Regions from separate parts of the Brevibacillus sp. BD137 genome, predicted to be linked through region 1. Evidence: riboswitches for the same ligand, from Rfam matches in the RefSeq annotation. Region 1 holds a riboswitch; each other region holds the start of a gene.
The links. A riboswitch is a leader RNA that binds a small molecule or an ion and turns the genes downstream of it on or off. The one in region 1 is predicted to bind cyclic di-GMP.
Positions count from the first base shown of each region.

Region 2: linked by a shared signal. The riboswitch ahead of ggt (gamma-glutamyltransferase) and the one ahead of ODZ53_RS06855 (hypothetical protein) in region 1 are both predicted to bind cyclic di-GMP.
Region 3: linked by a shared signal. The riboswitch ahead of ODZ53_RS10055 (GNAT family N-acetyltransferase) and the one ahead of ODZ53_RS06855 (hypothetical protein) in region 1 are both predicted to bind cyclic di-GMP.
Region 4: linked by a shared signal. The riboswitch ahead of ODZ53_RS08340 (methyl-accepting chemotaxis protein) and the one ahead of ODZ53_RS06855 (hypothetical protein) in region 1 are both predicted to bind cyclic di-GMP.

Region 1 covers NZ_JAOTNO010000003.1:30,965-35,136, forward strand. The annotation lists gene ODZ53_RS06845 (HD-GYP domain-containing protein) at 1-910, opposite strand, end outside; gene ODZ53_RS06850 (DUF5317 domain-containing protein) at 894-1,445, opposite strand; gene ODZ53_RS06855 (hypothetical protein) at 1,516-1,734, opposite strand; cyclic di-GMP riboswitch class II at 1,702-1,782, opposite strand; gene argF (ornithine carbamoyltransferase) at 1,878-2,849, opposite strand; gene carB (carbamoyl-phosphate synthase (glutamine-hydrolyzing) large subunit) at 2,794-4,172, opposite strand, start outside.
Region 2 covers NZ_JAOTNO010000003.1:254,599-258,770, forward strand. The annotation lists gene ODZ53_RS07850 (glutamine--tRNA ligase/YqeY domain fusion protein) at 1-387, opposite strand, end outside; gene ODZ53_RS07855 (SET domain-containing protein) at 467-1,084, opposite strand; cyclic di-GMP riboswitch class I at 1,326-1,414, shown strand; gene ggt (gamma-glutamyltransferase) at 1,596-3,314, shown strand; gene ODZ53_RS07865 (methyl-accepting chemotaxis protein) at 3,394-4,172, shown strand, end outside.
Region 3 covers NZ_JAOTNO010000004.1:15,464-19,635, reverse strand. The annotation lists gene ODZ53_RS10070 (DNA alkylation repair protein) at 1-656, shown strand, start outside; gene ODZ53_RS10065 (Crp/Fnr family transcriptional regulator) at 656-1,330, shown strand; gene ODZ53_RS10060 (peroxiredoxin-like family protein) at 1,414-2,076, shown strand; cyclic di-GMP riboswitch class I at 2,248-2,331, shown strand; gene ODZ53_RS10055 (GNAT family N-acetyltransferase) at 2,523-3,077, shown strand; gene ODZ53_RS10050 (methyl-accepting chemotaxis protein) at 3,070-4,172, shown strand, end outside.
Region 4 covers NZ_JAOTNO010000003.1:354,671-358,842, forward strand. The annotation lists gene ODZ53_RS08335 (transporter substrate-binding domain-containing protein) at 1-115, opposite strand, end outside; gene ODZ53_RS08340 (methyl-accepting chemotaxis protein) at 230-2,203, opposite strand; cyclic di-GMP riboswitch class I at 2,276-2,376, opposite strand; gene ODZ53_RS08345 (formate--tetrahydrofolate ligase) at 2,512-4,140, opposite strand.

The sequences.
Region 1 (4,172 bases):
GAATTTCGTCTTCGATGCCAATTTTTCCAATGTCGTGCAGGATTCCCCCGATATAAACATCCTCCACTTTTCGTTCGGCCAAACCAATATCTCTCGCAATTTCTCTTCCCCAGTAAGCTACACGCTGAGAATGTCCACTTGTGTATCGATCTCGTGCGTCAATGGAAGCAGCCATCGTCGTTAAGAAGTTGTGATTGAATGATTTGACCTCTTCCACTTTTTGCTGAAGCCTTTGAAGATTGTCATAGTAATGATGAAAAACGTAGCTGATCGTAATAAACGCAATCATCATAGGAATTAGTGTTAACGGACCATATAACTCTACTAATCGTGAACCTACCCCGGCAAGAATTAAAAGCAACAAGTAAGTCGAGGTAAAGCCTTTTGCCATCATCTTTACGGTTCGCGCCCAGGTCATTTGATGAAAATAAGAGATACCCAATCCACATAAAATCAGGTTCACAAACCAATACACAACAGCCAAAAACAAATCGCTAATAATGGGAGAAACAGTTCCGAAGCCCTCGATCCAATCCTTCAAAAACGCTACTGTCCATATAGTCATTAACAATTGCCCAATGTTAATAATAGCTTTTAGCGGATTAAACCTTCCCAGAAAAGCAATGATTAAAGATTCAATAACAGCAGCCCATACTCCGACCCAGACTCCGTACAACAAGATACCCGAAAAGATTACAGCATTGTTCACTGTTAAAATCGTATTAGATATACGCACGGGAGCAAAACAGGAAAAAATGGTCAGGAGGGTGTAGGTAGATAATACCCCCCAATGCTCACGAGCAGCCCATTCAGATGAAGATGTGTAAAAAATATAGATTGCTGCAATGACAAATCCAACCTGGACAACAATCCCTTTTATCCAAACCGCAAAATTAGTTTTTTGTCGCATAGCTTTTACCTTCGCGAAGTTGTAGTAATGAAATCGGTTTATTCATCAATCGCTGAACAAGTAAAAAGGCACCTAACATAATAAAAATATCGCCGATGCTAATAATCCGAGGAATGAAAGATGGCATGTAAATGACATCCGTCAAAAACGGAAAATTCGAACTTTCCGTCAATACACTATGCTTGAAATTCGTTCCGTTTATAACTGGCTCTAAATCATAAGGAAGCTTTGCTGCTTGAACTAAATCGATTGGCATTTTTCCATTGTTAGACCAAATTGCAATCGCATTCAGCAACCAGCCGATTAAAAAAATCCGCATATCTTCAAATTCTCGATTAAAAACGAGGAAGGCCAATATAAACACATACGCGATCGATATGAAAATGCCACCGATCGTAGGGAAGAAGACTGCACAAGCCTGCAGCAATATGGTAACGAAAAGAAGTTTCATTTGGTTGAACTTAGGTAATTCTTTGATTCTTCCCCCTCGCAGCAATGCTACGAGAAAAGATAGGGCAATTACATCCAATAGCATGTTGTTTCCTCCAAGCTTGAAGAAAAAACACCACTCAGCCAAGCGGTGTTTGTTTCTCCGATACGCTTATTTATCCAATATGGAAGTTTGCAGAAGTAGCTGCTACGATTGCTACCACCATCATAATTGCCGCGAACCATTTTTTCATTTTCTTTTCCCCTCCTTCAAGCATAGTGGAGAAAGCTGGCTTCGCTACTGTCCGTGATGCAGAGGCCAAGCGACCAAGTACAGCCCCTGCTCCCCTTTCCTTTTCCATTAAGAAAAAGGTTGGATTCGCTACTGGCTCCATACGGACCAAGCGACCAGATACAGTCCGTACTTCTTCGCTTCTTTCCTACCTTTATTTTACACATAAGTGACAAAATTCGGCAATCATAGATTCATAGTCTATTCGATTTAATTGCAGATAGTTCTATTTAACTAGAACTATGTTCACACCAGCGCCGCCAAGATCGCTTTTTGTGCGTGCAATCTATTTTCAGCCTGATCAAAAATGACAGAGCGCGATCCGTCGATGACCCCGGTTGTCACTTCCTCCCCACGATGTGCTGGCAAGCAGTGCAAGAAGAGATAATTACGGTCTGCCGCTGCTACCAATTTTTCGTTCACTTGATAGTCGGCAAATGCTTTCAATCGCACCTCATTTTCTTCTTCAAAACCCATACTAGTCCAAACGTCCGTGTATACAGCATCTGCCCCCATGACAGCCTCTATCGGATCAGTGGTCACCATCATTTTTCCACCGCTTTGTTTCGCGTACCCTGTAGCTTTTGCGACAATGGTTGTATCCATTTCGTAGCCTACCGGAGTCGCCACCCGCACATCAAGACCAAGCAGAGCTGCGCCCAGCACCAGTGAGTTCGCCACGTTATTGCCGTCTCCTACATAGGCGAGCTTGATTCCTTTTAGCTTGCCCTTATGCTCCCAGATCGTCAGCAGATCAGCCAAAGCCTGACAAGGATGGTACAGATCGGTCAAACCATTGATAATGGGGATCGACGCGTGCAGAGCAAGCTCTTCTACATAGGAGTGGGAAAAGGTGCGAATCATGATGGCATCCACGTACCGAGAGAGAACTTTTGCTGTGTCGCTGATCGGCTCCCCACGTCCGAGCTGAAGCTCTTTTCCGCTCATGAACATCCCCAGGCCGCCCAACTGGTGCATCCCTACTTCAAAGGAGACGCGCGTGCGGGTCGAAGCCTTGTCAAAGATCATTCCCAACGTCTTGCCTTGCAAAGGCTGAAATGGCTGACCCAGCTTTTGCAATTGCTTGACGTGAGCAGACAGATGGAGCAGCTCCATCAATTCTTCCCCGTTGAATTCATCGACGCGTAGAAAGTCTTTTCCTTTATGCTTTTGTAACGGCAAGTTTTGAAAGTGTTCCAATATCTTCACTGGCTGCATGCGAGCCACCTCTTTTCTTCAAAATAGACTTCACGTATAACTCGAACGTATCGACAGCGGAGAACAATGGCACACCTTGTTGTACCATCCTGCTTCGCAGGGCAAATCCTGTCCGGCCCTGACGATTGCCTTTCGTCGCAGTAACGAGAGCGAAAGCCGCTTCTTCCTTTTGCAACAGCTCGATCCACGCCGCTTCATCTGCCACGATATGCTTCACGACAATTTCTTTGGCTGCCAGCCACTCGGCCGTTCCCGGAGTCGCCGCCAGTTCCGCGCCGTCAGCTTGGAGTCGCCCCAGCAGCTCTCTTACTGCTTCCTGCTTATCTCCATCTGCCAGAGAAATCATGACCAACTGACCCTTTTGCCAGTCGCCGTACAAATTGTCCTTGAAAGCAAAGGCTTTGCCTGCTGCCTCTTCGAAAGAATGCCCCAAGCCGAGAACTTCGCCCGTCGATTTCATCTCTGGACCCAGTACCGGGTCTACACCGTTCAGCTTGATCGTGGAGAAAACCGGTGCCTTGACGACTGCAAACGGAATCTCTGGCAAAAGCCCTGTACCGTAGCCCATCTCCGACAGCTTTTCACCCAATTGTGCGCGAACCGCCAGTTGAACCATCGGGACGCCAGTCACTTTGCTTGTAATCGGTACGGTCCGTGATGCACGAGGATTTACCTCCAGTACATAAACCGTTTCGCCATCAATGACGAACTGGATATTGATTAACCCGGCCGCTTCCATTTCCTTCGCGATTGCTTCGGTATAGCTCGCGATTTTGTGCTTGATGTCATCCGTCAGATGAGGAGCCGGGAACAAGGCTACACTGTCGCCTGAGTGGATGCCCGCCCTCTCCACATGCTGGAAAATCCCTGGGATGATAACAGATTGTCCGTCGCATACCGCGTCTACTTCTGCTTCCTTGCCTGGAACGTATTTATCCACGAGGAGCGGGAAGAACATGCTCATGTCCGGATGGTTCAACCAGTCGTGAAGGGTAGCTTGTAGCTCGTCGATATTGTGGACAACTACCATACCTTGCCCGCCGATGACGTACGAAGGTCGCATCAAAACAGGGAAGCCGATTTCCTCCGCTATCGCTGTCGCATCCTCCAAGGACGATACTCCTTTACCGGGGATATGCGGAATGTCCAGCTTGCGCAGCATGGCGTAGAACAGCTCGCGATCCTCCGCGCGTTCGATTGCGGTAAGCGACGTACCCATTACTTTCAGCCCCGCGTTCTCCAGCTTGGCTGCCAAATTGATCGCAGTTTGACCACCGAACTGAACCATGACGCCCTCAACCTGTTCGCGCTCTGCGATATGCA
Region 2 (4,172 bases), 220 kb from region 1:
TTCAGGAGACAGATCGTCTACGTAAGCCAGACCTTTTTTAATCAACAGCACCGCTCGGTTGTACATCTCTTCAAAGTAATCAGATGCAAAAAACAACCCGTCCCATTCGAAGCCAAGCCATTGAACGTCCCTTTTGATAGCTTCTACGTATTCGATGTCTTCCTTCACCGGGTTGGTATCGTCAAAACGCAGGTTGGCCTTGCCGGAGAATTCTCGTGCCAACTCAAAGTTTAGGCAGATTGCTTTTGCATGTCCAATATGGAGATACCCGTTCGGTTCTGGGGGAAAGCGGGTAATGATTTCCTTTACTTTGCCCTCTTGCAAGTCATCAATCATGATATTGCGGATAAAATTGGATGCCGCTACCTTGTTTTCCAATGAAATCAACCTTTCACTTCACCTTTACATTCCATAATACTGATTCTCTTCCCAGAGTTCAACAAAATCGGGTCGTTGACCGACCCGCTCACGTCTCCCATTGCTGCCCCGTTTGCCATTGTGACCTGCAATACAGGTGAATAACAGAATCAATGGCTAAGCGCTGCTCCGTGATCCCACGAATCGTTTCGAGATGCTTCGAGGGAATCAGATGCAGCAAAGGCTGTTCAACATGATTGAACCGTTGGAATGCTTCCGCTGCAATCCGATCCCACTGCGGGTAATACCGAAGCAAATCATCGGGCATTACACGGGAGCGGTCCGTGTCGGACTCGGGCAAACACTCAAAAGGTTCATCCAAATTTAACGTTCCATAATCATCAGTCAGCTCTTCGCCCGGAAAAATATCCCGTGCAGCCAATTCCATATCATACATGGTCGGCACACAATTCGCATGAAAGCTGTGGTTCACGTACCTTGCCTTATCCCAACAAAGAATGTACTTTCCGAACTGGTTCTTAAATGAATATTTTTGTACGTCCTGTTTTCGTAATGAGTCAAGTCTTTCCACAAATGCAGGGTCCAATACTTGGTCCAAATCATCCTGTGCCCATACAATCGTTCCTTTTGGGATAAACCTCGTCGCAAACACACCGTACCCGATCTCATCGTTGATATAGCGCAATTCTGTATCGGGATGCATCATGGCCTTTTTTTCACTCCTTGGCAGATGTGCCTTTTTATCATCATAAGCAGCTTTGCCCGAAGAGGTGTGTGAATATCTTTCGAAAAATACATAGCATTCCTGACTATTTTTACGGATTAAAATATTTTTCTTATTTACCACAAATGGTAAATAGTCTATATTATTGGCAAACGGAGTTTTTAGGAACATTTTCCCACAACGATCGAATCAGTATATGTGTCATTTTATGCTTCACCCATTGATATCGAAACGGCATACCCGGGGAAATCCGGCGACGCAAAGCTACAGGGGCTACCTCCGCAACAGCGGACACGCTTGCCAGCTACCGAAGTATTGATGTAGGACGCGACCAATGATCCTATATCATTGGTCTTTTTTTGCGCTCATAATGTCTATTTTTGTCTACTTTTGTATGTTTGTGTATTTTTAACTTTTAAAGGAGGTGAGGCAACAGCGGATAGCCGGTTTAATAAATCATTATTCTTTTCATCATGAAGGAGGTTTCATAGGAATGTCATTCTGGAAGAAACTCTCGACCGTCGCGCTGACTGCTGTCATCGGGGTATCAACATTCTCTGGAGCACAGGCTGCTAACCGTCCAACATCGATGTCACCGAACGCAATGGTGACGACTCCTCACTATCTGGCTACGGCTGCGGCCCTGAAAACACTGGAAGACGGCGGAAATGCAGTAGATGCTGCTATTACGGCCGCTTCCACCTTAGCTGTTGTCTATCCTCATTACACAACCATTGGCGGAGATAACTTCTGGCTCATCTACAATGCCAAAACAAAAGAGCTGAAAGCGCTGAACGGCAGTGGTCGCGCAGGCGAAAAGGCAACCATCGACTATTACAAAGGCAAAGGCTACGAAAAAATCCCGTCCCGCGGTTATGAATCAGCAAACACTGTCCCTGGTGTCGTCTCCGGCTGGTGGGAGGCGTACAACTACGCCCATAAAAGCATGGGCAACAATAAGCTTCAATGGAACAGACTGCTGGAGCCTGCCATTGGATACGCCGAGAACGGATATCCCGTCTCCCCCAACCAAGTATATTGGACAAAATACGCGACAGATCCAACTGACAATGACTTGAAGAATCTTCAACGTTTTGATGGATTCCGCAAAACATTCCTGAAGCCCAACGGCGAACCTTATGCAGCGGGCGAAATTCTCAAACAAAAGGATCTTGCCAATACTTTGCGAATCATTGCGAAAAAAGGCGCTGACGGTTTTTATAAAGGAGAAGTTGCGAAAAAAATCGTAGCAGACATGAAAGCCAACGGCGGATTGCTCACGTTGAAAGATTTTGAGAAGCATACCTCTACGTGGGCAGATCCCATTACGGTAGACTACCGCGGTTACAAAGCGTATAACGTTCCGCCTAACTCCCAAGGCATGGCATCACTCTCTATTCTTAATGTTTTGAATAACTTTGACCTCAAGAGCATGGGTGAAGGAACACCCGATTACTACCACACGATTGTGGAAGCTACCAAACAGGCTTTTGCTGACCGCGACAAATGGCTGACTGACCCTGCCTTTGCGGATATCCCTGTGGATGAGCTGTTGTCCAAGCAGCACGGGAAAGATTTAGCTGCGCGCATTGATTTGAAGCAAGCAGCCAAATCCGTAGAACCGCTTGATCCTAAAGGCGATACAACCTGGTTCGGGATCGTCGACAAAGATGGAAATGCCGTGTCCATCATTCAGAGTCACTACTTTGACTGGGGTTCCGGCATCGTAGCGAAAGATACGGGTGTCCTTTTGCAAAACCGCGGAAGCTATTTCTCCTTGGATTCCAAACACATCAATCACTTGGAACCAGGAAAACGCACCTTCCACACCATTAACCCAGCTATGCTCTTTAAAGGGGACAAGCCTTATCTTCTTTACGGAACACAAGGGGGAGAAGGACAGCCGCAAACGCAAGCTGCACTCGTCACACGCATCGTCGACTTTGGTTTCAGCGTGCAAGACGCAATCGAAGCGCCAAGATGGCTGCATGGACGCAACTGGGGATCTGCTTCCAACAATCTCAAGGTGGAAAGCCGCATCCCTCAAGAAGTCCTGGACGAGCTCATTAAACGTGGACATCCAGTCGAAAAGCTGGAAGCAGCCTATACCGATGCGATGGGACAGTCCGGCGCAATCCTGATTGACCCGCAAACCAATGTAAAATTTGGCGGTGCTGACCCTCGCGGTGAAGGCGCAGCAATGGGCTATTAATATTTTGTCAGACTGCTGAGCTCATCTCAGCAGTCTGACTGTTCTATTTCGCATTCACGGATTAGGAGTGGACAAACCTATGTTTTTGTTCAACAAACTCAGGAACAAAATGATTCTTTGGTTTCTCGTCGTGGCCGTCATTCCACTTACTGCCGTTTCGTTGTTTATCACGAGCAGCTTTTCATCCATTCTCATTGATAAACAAAAATCATCCTATGTTGACCTTACTTCCAGTACAGCCATCGCTATGGATCAATATCTGGACCGGCGTATGACAGAAATTCAAGTTTTAGCCCGCACCTCGGATATTCAATCCGATGATGCAGTGGCAAAAAATGAATTTATTCGCAAGTTTACCGAGGAAATGAAACTGTATGACGGAAATACGTTTATCGCAAGCGATGGAAAAGTAACGGCTGATACGTTCCCCAAAAGCGTTGGAATCAATCTTGGCGAGCGCCAATTCTTCAAAGACGGTATGCAGGACAAGCCCAGCTTCTCCGATGTTCTTGTTGCGAAGACAACCGGCAATCGCTCTATCATCGTCGCTTCCCCTGTAAAAGGGAAAAACAACGAGAAGCTTGGTGTCTTAACCGGACTAGTCAATGTAGATGACTTCACAGCTACCTTTCTCAAAGATTTGAAAGTAGGCAACGATGGTTATCCGATTCTCGTTGATAACAAGGATCAAATTCAATACCATCCTACCCAGGATCTAATCGGCAAACCGCTTACGGAATCCGCTCTGCCGCAACCATTAATGGAAATCCTTAAATCAGGAAAAACGGAAAAGGGCTCATACAGCTACTCGGACAATGACAAGGAATACGTTGTCACCTACTCCCCCATTCCCAAGAC
Region 3 (4,172 bases), on a different contig from region 1:
CACTTGTTGATCAATTAGAAGAAACGGGATCTCGAAGCGGAATGAAAGCGATCCGTCTGATTGGACAAGAACTACTTGCGATCTTACACAAATCGGGTGAACCCACAGCTATGTCTCCCGTTTTCCTATCGTTAGCCAACCACAAGTCAGACAGTGTCCGTTGCTGGAGTACCTATATCATCGGCCTGGATAACAGCTTATCTCTCGAAGAAAAACTAAGGCAAATAAGAAAATTCGCGGCTGATCAACATTTTGGAGTGAGAGAGCTCGCATGGATGGCGATTCGAGATTCTCTCGTGCATGATCTGGACCATTCCATTCAACTCCTGAGCGAATGGGTACTTGATACCGATGAAAATATTCGGCGATTTGCGGTAGAAGCCACACGCCCACGAGGGGTCTGGTGTAAGCATATAGACGCATTGAGAAATGAGCCTGCTCGCTGCCTGCCTTTACTCACGCCAGTGAAGTCAGATGCCACTAAATATGTTCAAGATTCTGTAGGGAATTGGTTGAACGATGCCAGTAAATCACAACCAGACTGGGTGACGCAGCTTTGTGACGAGTGGCTAAGAATCTCGGATACAAAAGAAACGAAAAGAATTGTTACCAAAGCGAAAAGAACAATCATGAAGACCCAAACCGAACAGAAATGATGAACCGAATCACATATTTATCCCAATTTTATTTGTTGAATTCATTATCCGAGGAAAGTTTGCGCTTAATCGATCAATTAACCTCCTTAACCTCTTTCCCCCAAAATACGTGTATTCAAACACCAGAAACTTTTTCAGAGGGCTTCTACTTCATCAAACAGGGGAAAGTACGTTTATACAAAGTAAACCGGGATGGTCGGCAGTTCACATTCGATATCCTCGGAGATGGCAATGTGTTTGGAGAACTGGATCTCCTGTCATTAGGTACACGGGAGATGTATATAGAAACCATCGAAGCCTGCCTCATTTGTAAAATGAGCAAAGCAAAATTTGAGAGCTACATAATTGAACATCCACAACTAATGATGAAGATCATGAAGATCATTAGCGATAGAATGGTTTCGATCAGCCAAGCAGCCGAAAATCTTGCCCTTCTCCCTTTACAAGATCGCATTATTTCCACGTTAGTAAGGCTTGCCGACCAATTTGGTACTCCTTGCAGTTCTGCATTTCAAAAAATTGACTTACCTCTTTCCCATCAAGAGCTCGCCCATGTCGGGGCATCCCGGGAAGCTGTGACGGTAGCATTACGTGCTTTAGCAAGAGAAGAACTGATTCAAACAGGTTTTAAAACCATTTCCATTCATCGGGATAACATTTTAAAGAAGATGTAATCCAGTTTACATCTTTCCCTCCAAAAGAAAGATATCGTGAAGCTATGACTTCTACTATTCTTTCGAAAAAGAGGAGACGACATATGGATAAACCACATTTTCAGAGCCTGCGCGAAGAGCTAGATTTTACAACCATTCAAATAGCTGGCTTCCTCACTCGTGAAGTAACAGATGCATTTACAAGATCAATCGAGGAGCTGCGGACCTCTGGACACGCAAAGGGCTTGCCGATTGGTTCGATTGCGCCTGATTTCATGTTGAACGACCACACTGGCAAGACCATTACCTTGTCGGAAGAAATCGTAAAAGGTCCCATCGTCCTCACATTTTTCCGTGGATCCTGGTGCCCCTACTGCAATTTGGAGCTGCAAGCATACCAAAAACAGATCGATACGATTACCTCTCTGGGTGCCCAATTGTTTGCCATTAGTCCACAATCTCCTGCACACTCTCTGACTATGCAAGAGAAAAACGGATTGAGCTTTCCCGTGTTATGCGATACCAATAATCTGGTAGCAGAAAAATATAAACTCAGTTTCAGACTGCCCGATTATTTACAGGATACCTATCGATCATTGGATATTGATCTCAAGCATTTTAATCGTGACGATTCTTGGACGCTCCCCATTCCTGCTACTTATATCCTCGACAACCAGGGCGTAATCCGATTAGCATGCTTAGATCCAGATTACAAAGCGCGAACGGAGCCTACCCAAGTTTTAGACATTCTGCGTACCCTAACCTAACGCCTATGAATGAAGGACCAGTTGATATCACAACTGGTTTTTTGTTCGTCTATGATTTATGAACAATTAGTTTCTTTACCCTACCAAAACTTGACAAAGTATATCTTTTGGCTTATATTTTGCATGATTATGTCTAGCAAAATTCGACACAGTTTTACAAATTATGCTAATAAATGCAAAAGGCAAAGTCATCGAAAGGTGGCGACGCAAAACCACGGGTCTACAGTCTTTGACCATGATAGCCGGGTTGCCATCATCTTGGAACAATTTTTTTGATGTTGGTAGCTTCGGTTGTTCCATTTCGATGGAACGGCCTTTTTTTGTGTTTCGTTTTTTGAAAGGGGGATGAAAGCACTTTCATTTTTGCAACAGAATGGAAAAACATAACTTTTGGGACGTCAAACATACACAACACGGTAATCAGAAAACGATGGAGTGGAGAAGTTATGTACAAACAAGTAGAAACCGTACAAGAGTTAGCTAAATTTCATGAAATCAAAGAAACAGTATGGACAAGCATGGGCTTCGAGATGGAGTACGCGAAAGAAGGCTCCGCACAATTCCTCCTACTTGCCGATGATGGTGAAGCAGGTGGAACATTTGAAATGACGCCCTTTTCCAAATCAAGTGCTTATATGAAATCACTATTTCAGGATGTTGTTACAGAAGATATGAAAGTAATGGAGGTAGACAGTCTCGCTGTTTTGCCAAAATACCGTGGACAACTAGGGCAAAAAGGAATTTGCTTGATGATAGATTACGCTGAAAAGCATGGCTATACCCACGCAATCGGGGTAGCAGATCCAACTTTTTTTAAATTTATTAACACGAAGTATCAAGTAAAGGCGACTCAGACCAAAGATATTGTCTTTTACAAAGGGGCCAATGCCATTCCGACCCTCTTTCATCTAAAAGATGTCTATGACAATAAGCACGATCCGAAATATTCCTGGTACAATTCGTCGTCATCCAACCAAGTAAAAGTCGAGGTAGGTGGGTAACATGGATAACATTGATAACGTTGATTTATTGAGAAGAAGAAACAATTGGGTCGTAATCGTATTCGCAAGTATTATTACGGTTGTTCAGGTCTTAAACCTCTTTCTAGGCGTTTCGTACACATTCGTTTTCACAATACTGGGTATTTTGTATGGCGTGCTGGCACCTTTTACTTACATATCCAATCGCCCGCGCTTCCGTGAAAAAGCAGCTCCTTTCATGAAGTTTTTCAACTTCGCTGTAATCGGAATCTTCATGTTCATCATTGTTGGACTGGATCCGCATATGATCAATATCATGACCATTATGTTCTTTGTAGCAGTCATGGGGATTTATCAAGACCGACTCATCAATATTTTGACCATTGCATCGACATTAGGCATTGTCTCTTACTACTTCCTGACACAGAGAGAATTGATTTTCCATTCCACAAGCAATCTTGACCTGATGTACTTCCTGCTCACCTTCTGCTTCGTCTCTATCACGAGCATGATGCATGCTGTATTCAATAACAAGCTGCAAGAGGAAAGTGAGCAACAAAAGCAAGAAGCGATTGCCTCGAAGGAATCGTTGCAACGTGTTCTCGATCAGATCAATGAATCTCTCACCTCTATGCAAGACTATCAAGAGAATTTGAACAAGGTAACAGATGGTGTAAATGTTCGCGCTGTCGAAACCGTCGCTTCCCTGCAAGACATTATGGAGTCCTTTACGGTCCAGACCAGCAATACAGACGAGCTGCGTCGGGAAATGAGCTCGACGAATCTGCAAGTTGAGGACATGACCCGCTCTGTTACAGAAATGCATGAGTACGTAGAATCGACCAAAGAAGCCACTAGCGAGAGTGGAAAACGCATTGGCAACATCGGCAATGACTTTGAACGATTCATCACGGACATCCAAGGCACGAACCAGCTGATTCAAGAGCTCAATAAAGAAACCGAATCGATTGGGAAAATCATTCAAACCATTTCCGATATTTCTGCACAAACCAACCTGTTGGCACTCAATGCCACGATTGAAGCGTCTCGGGCAGGTGAACACGGCCGAGGATTTGCTGTCGTAGCAGATGAAGTACGCAAGCTCGCTGAATCCTC
Region 4 (4,172 bases), 320 kb from region 1:
CCGCTACAGTTTGGACAGGCTTAACCGCTGTTGCGGCAAAAGCACCTGTTCCTGATGTCATGAGCATAGTTGCAGCGAGTGTGCTCGCCAAGATTGTTTGTGTGATTTTTTTCATCTGGGTTCTCCTCCTGTTAAACGGTAATGAATTTAGTTATAGAAACAAACTCCATCATCCCCTAATGGCATCCCCCCTTTCAAAAAGAGGACTTACAATCTGATGAGCTGCTTCTTACACCGAAAACCTGCCGATTCCTTGCTGTAATTCTTCCGCCACTGTGTTTAAATGCTCGACAGACTTGCCAATTTCTTGGATGGCTTGAAGCTGCTCTTCGGTTGCCCTTGCCACAGTTTGCGCGTCGAGTGAAGCATGCTTTGCAATGGTATGCATTTCATCTACAGAAGCACTCACCTGTTGGGAGCCTGCTGACATTTGCTCAGATGCTGCGGATACTTCCAAAATGTGCGCGGCAACGTTCCGGGAAGATTCCAAAATATGCTCGAAGATTTCGCGAACCTCTTCGACCAGTTGGATACCTTGCTGTGCGTTTTGGTTACCCTCGGTCATAACCTCTACTGCGTGATGAGTATCCTGCTGGATTTCGCCGATCAGCATTGCAATTTTCGATGCGGATTCCTCGGATTGGTTCGCCAGTTTTTTCACTTCACCAGCAACTACAGCAAACCCACGTCCATGCTCGCCAGCACGTGCTGCCTCAATCGAAGCGTTCAAGGCAAGCAAATTGATTTGCGAGGTCAACTGACTAATCGTATCGAGAATGCCTTCGATTTCTTTGGAGCGATTGTTGAGCTGCTCGATGGCTACAGTCGCCTTCGAAGTTCCCTCGCCAATGCTTCCCATCTGGCGAACTGCCTGCTCTACCACAGCAGTCCCTTGCTCAGCCTGCTCTGTTGCGATCTGGGCAGCCTCAGAAACATGTGCAGACGTCTCCGCGATTTTCACGATGCCTGCTGCCATGTCAGTCATCGACAATGCGATTTCCTGCGAGCTGGATGCCTGCGCCTCTGCTCCCTCAGAAATCTGTTCGATAGACAACCCGATTTGGTTGATGTTTTCCGTCGCTTGTTTAATACCTTCGGAGACTTCCTGACTAAAACGCTGAACTTGATCAGACGACAGTGATACGTCTTCGATCAAATTTTTCAAGTGTGATACCGTCTGGTTAAAGTCACGGGACAGAACCGCAATCTCGTCTTTTCCGTCAACCGTTACGGTCTCTTTCAAGTTCCCCTGCGCCACTACATTTACTGCGTGATTCAGACGCTCAATTGGTTTCACCATGCGTACAGCCAAGAAATAAACGAGGACAACCCCAAGCCCCAATACGATGAGGGAAATAACCGTCAATCGGACTAACAGTTGATCGACAGGTGCATGTAGCTCCGCTACGGGTGCAGTGATGAATATCCCCCAGTTCAAATTGGTTGGCGCATAGGAAGCAAATCGCTCTGTATTCTCGTATTCGTATTGGGCGATTCCATGATTCCCTTGCTTGATATCTTCAAAAGCAGTCTGAAGTTGAAGAATACCCATATTGAGAATGGATTCCTTCAGAATGTACTCGCTATTCGGATGATAAATAAATGTTCCTGTTTTGCTTACTAAAAAGGCGTAACCTAATTCGCCAAATTTCTCTTCAGACACCTTTTTTTGGATCTCATTGATTGGAATCGTAGAACCGATGTAACCGTATTGACGGTTGTCCTTCATCAATGGAACGACCAGTGTCACGATGTTATTCCCTGTCCGCTTCGAAACGACTGGCTCAGAGACAACAACCTTCCCTTCCCCTTTGCTGGCTTCCTTAATATGCGGACGATCCGAGATGTCGGTCACTTCACCCTTGAAATTGATCACTTTCTTACCGCTTAAGTCATGCGAAAAGAAGAACGTCTCAAACTCGGGGTTTTTCTTTTGGGCTTCTTGAATGAGTTTCAGGTCTTGTTCGACATTTTGATCTGCCGACATCAACCCTCCTATCGCTCGTACAATCTCAATTTTCTCTTGAAAGAAACCATCGATACGAATCGAGAGATTGCTAGCTGACAGCTCAGCTTCTTTGTCCAGACTGTTTGCCAAAAGGTTGGAAGCACTCCAATAGCTTGCACCGCAAACCGTACCCAAACTTATCACCAACAGCAGGCACAAAACGATAATTAGCTTATTCTTCAAACTATTTTTCATACCGAATCCCTTCTCCCTTCTCTTTTTTCAACAAAAAAAAGACTGCCCACCGACAGCCCATCATGACTACGGTATGGCAACCCGGCTGTCCTAGCTGCGAAAGTCATTTGACCTTCGTCCTTAGACCCGTGGCTTTGCGTCCCTGCCTTTCAGCAAGTTTGCCTTTGTCATTCCTTGTTGTTTTTCAATTAAGTGCACATTTTTTCAATCACACCTTTCATTTCCCATAACTTTCCGCCGATAAACCTCAAAATGGAAAAAAAGCTGACAACCTTTTACAGCTGTCAGCTTTTTGTCACACTTTTTGATTAGCTTAATCCAATCACTTGGCCATCCTCGTCTACATATAACGATTCCGCAGCCGGCTTTTTCGGGAGGCCAGGCATGGTAACCAAGCTTCCGGTCAGTGCCACGATGAAACCAGCTCCTGCTGATATGCGCACTTCGCTCACATGAATCGTGAAGTCTACAGGTGCCCCCAACAGATCAGCGCGATCCGTAAAAGAGTAAGGTGTTTTCGCCATGCACACAGGCAGATGGGACATGCCCATTTCTTCTACCTTTTGCATCGTTTTTAATGCCAACGGCGAAAAGACAACTCCTGATCCACGGTATACTTCTTTCACGACAGTCTCAATCTTGTCTTTAATGCTGAGGCCTTCCTCATACAAGAATCGGAAAGACGAAGGCAGCTCTGCTGCCCGAATGACTTTTTCAGCCAGCTCGACACCGCCTGCTCCTCCTTCTGCCCACACTTTAGAGAGCGCTGCTTCGGCTCCAGCCGCTTGGCACAGCGCAATGACAGCATCAATCTCTGCTTGGGTATCTGTCGCAAAATGATTAATGGCCACCACTGCTGGCACACCGAACTTCTGTAGGTTTTCCAGATGTCGCTTGACGTTTTCGAAGCCTTTTTCCAGAGCAGACAAGTTCTCCACTGCCAAGTCTGGTACTTTTACCCCGCCGTTGTATTTCAACGAACGAACTGTAATGACCACGACAGCAGCCGATGGAGTCAGACCTGCTTTTCTGCACTTGATGTCAAAAAACTTCTCGGCTCCCAAGTCGGCACCAAATCCAGCCTCTGTTACGACGTAATCTGCCAGCTTCAAGGCCATTTTGGTTCCGATCACACTGCTGCACCCATGTGCGATATTGGCAAAAGGTCCACCGTGAATGATGACCGGGGTTCCCTCGATTGTCTGTACGAGATTGGGCTTGATGGCTTCCTTCAAGAGAACACACATCGCATCAACCGCGTTGATTTCTTCTGCCCGTACAGGCTGATCATTGAAATCGTAGCCAATAATGATATGGTTCAACCGCTCGCGCAAGTCTGCTAGATTCTCACTCAAGCATAAGATCGCCATGATTTCCGACGCGGTCGTAATCATGAAGCCATCCTCACGCGTCATACCATTACCTTCACCCAGACCAATCACGATGTTTCGCAGTGCGCGGTCGTTCATGTCCATAGCTCGTTTCCAGACGATTTTCTTTGGATTGAGTCCGCGCGGATTGCCATGAAAAATATGATTGTCGATCATCGCTGCCAACAAGTTATGTGCAGCTGTAATCGCGTGAATGTCCCCTGTAAAATGCAGGTTAATTTCATCAGCCGGGAGAATTTGTGCCTGGCCGCTTCCAGTTGCGCCTCCTTTGATCCCCATGCAAGGACCCAAGGACGGCTCGCGAAGTGCTGCCATTGTTTTCTTCCCGAGATGATTTAAAGATTGTGACAGACCAATCGTCGTGAGCGTCTTGCCTGCTCCCGCCGGATTGGGGTTCATCGCTGTAACAAGAATCAGTTTGCCATCAGGGCGATCCTTCACTTGCTCCCATAGTTCATCTGATAGTTTGGCTTTATATTTTCCGTATAGCTCCAAATGCTGTTCTTCAATACCTGCACTCTTGGCAATTTCAACAATAGACTTCATTTTTGCCTCCCTGCCACACCAGAATGTAATGC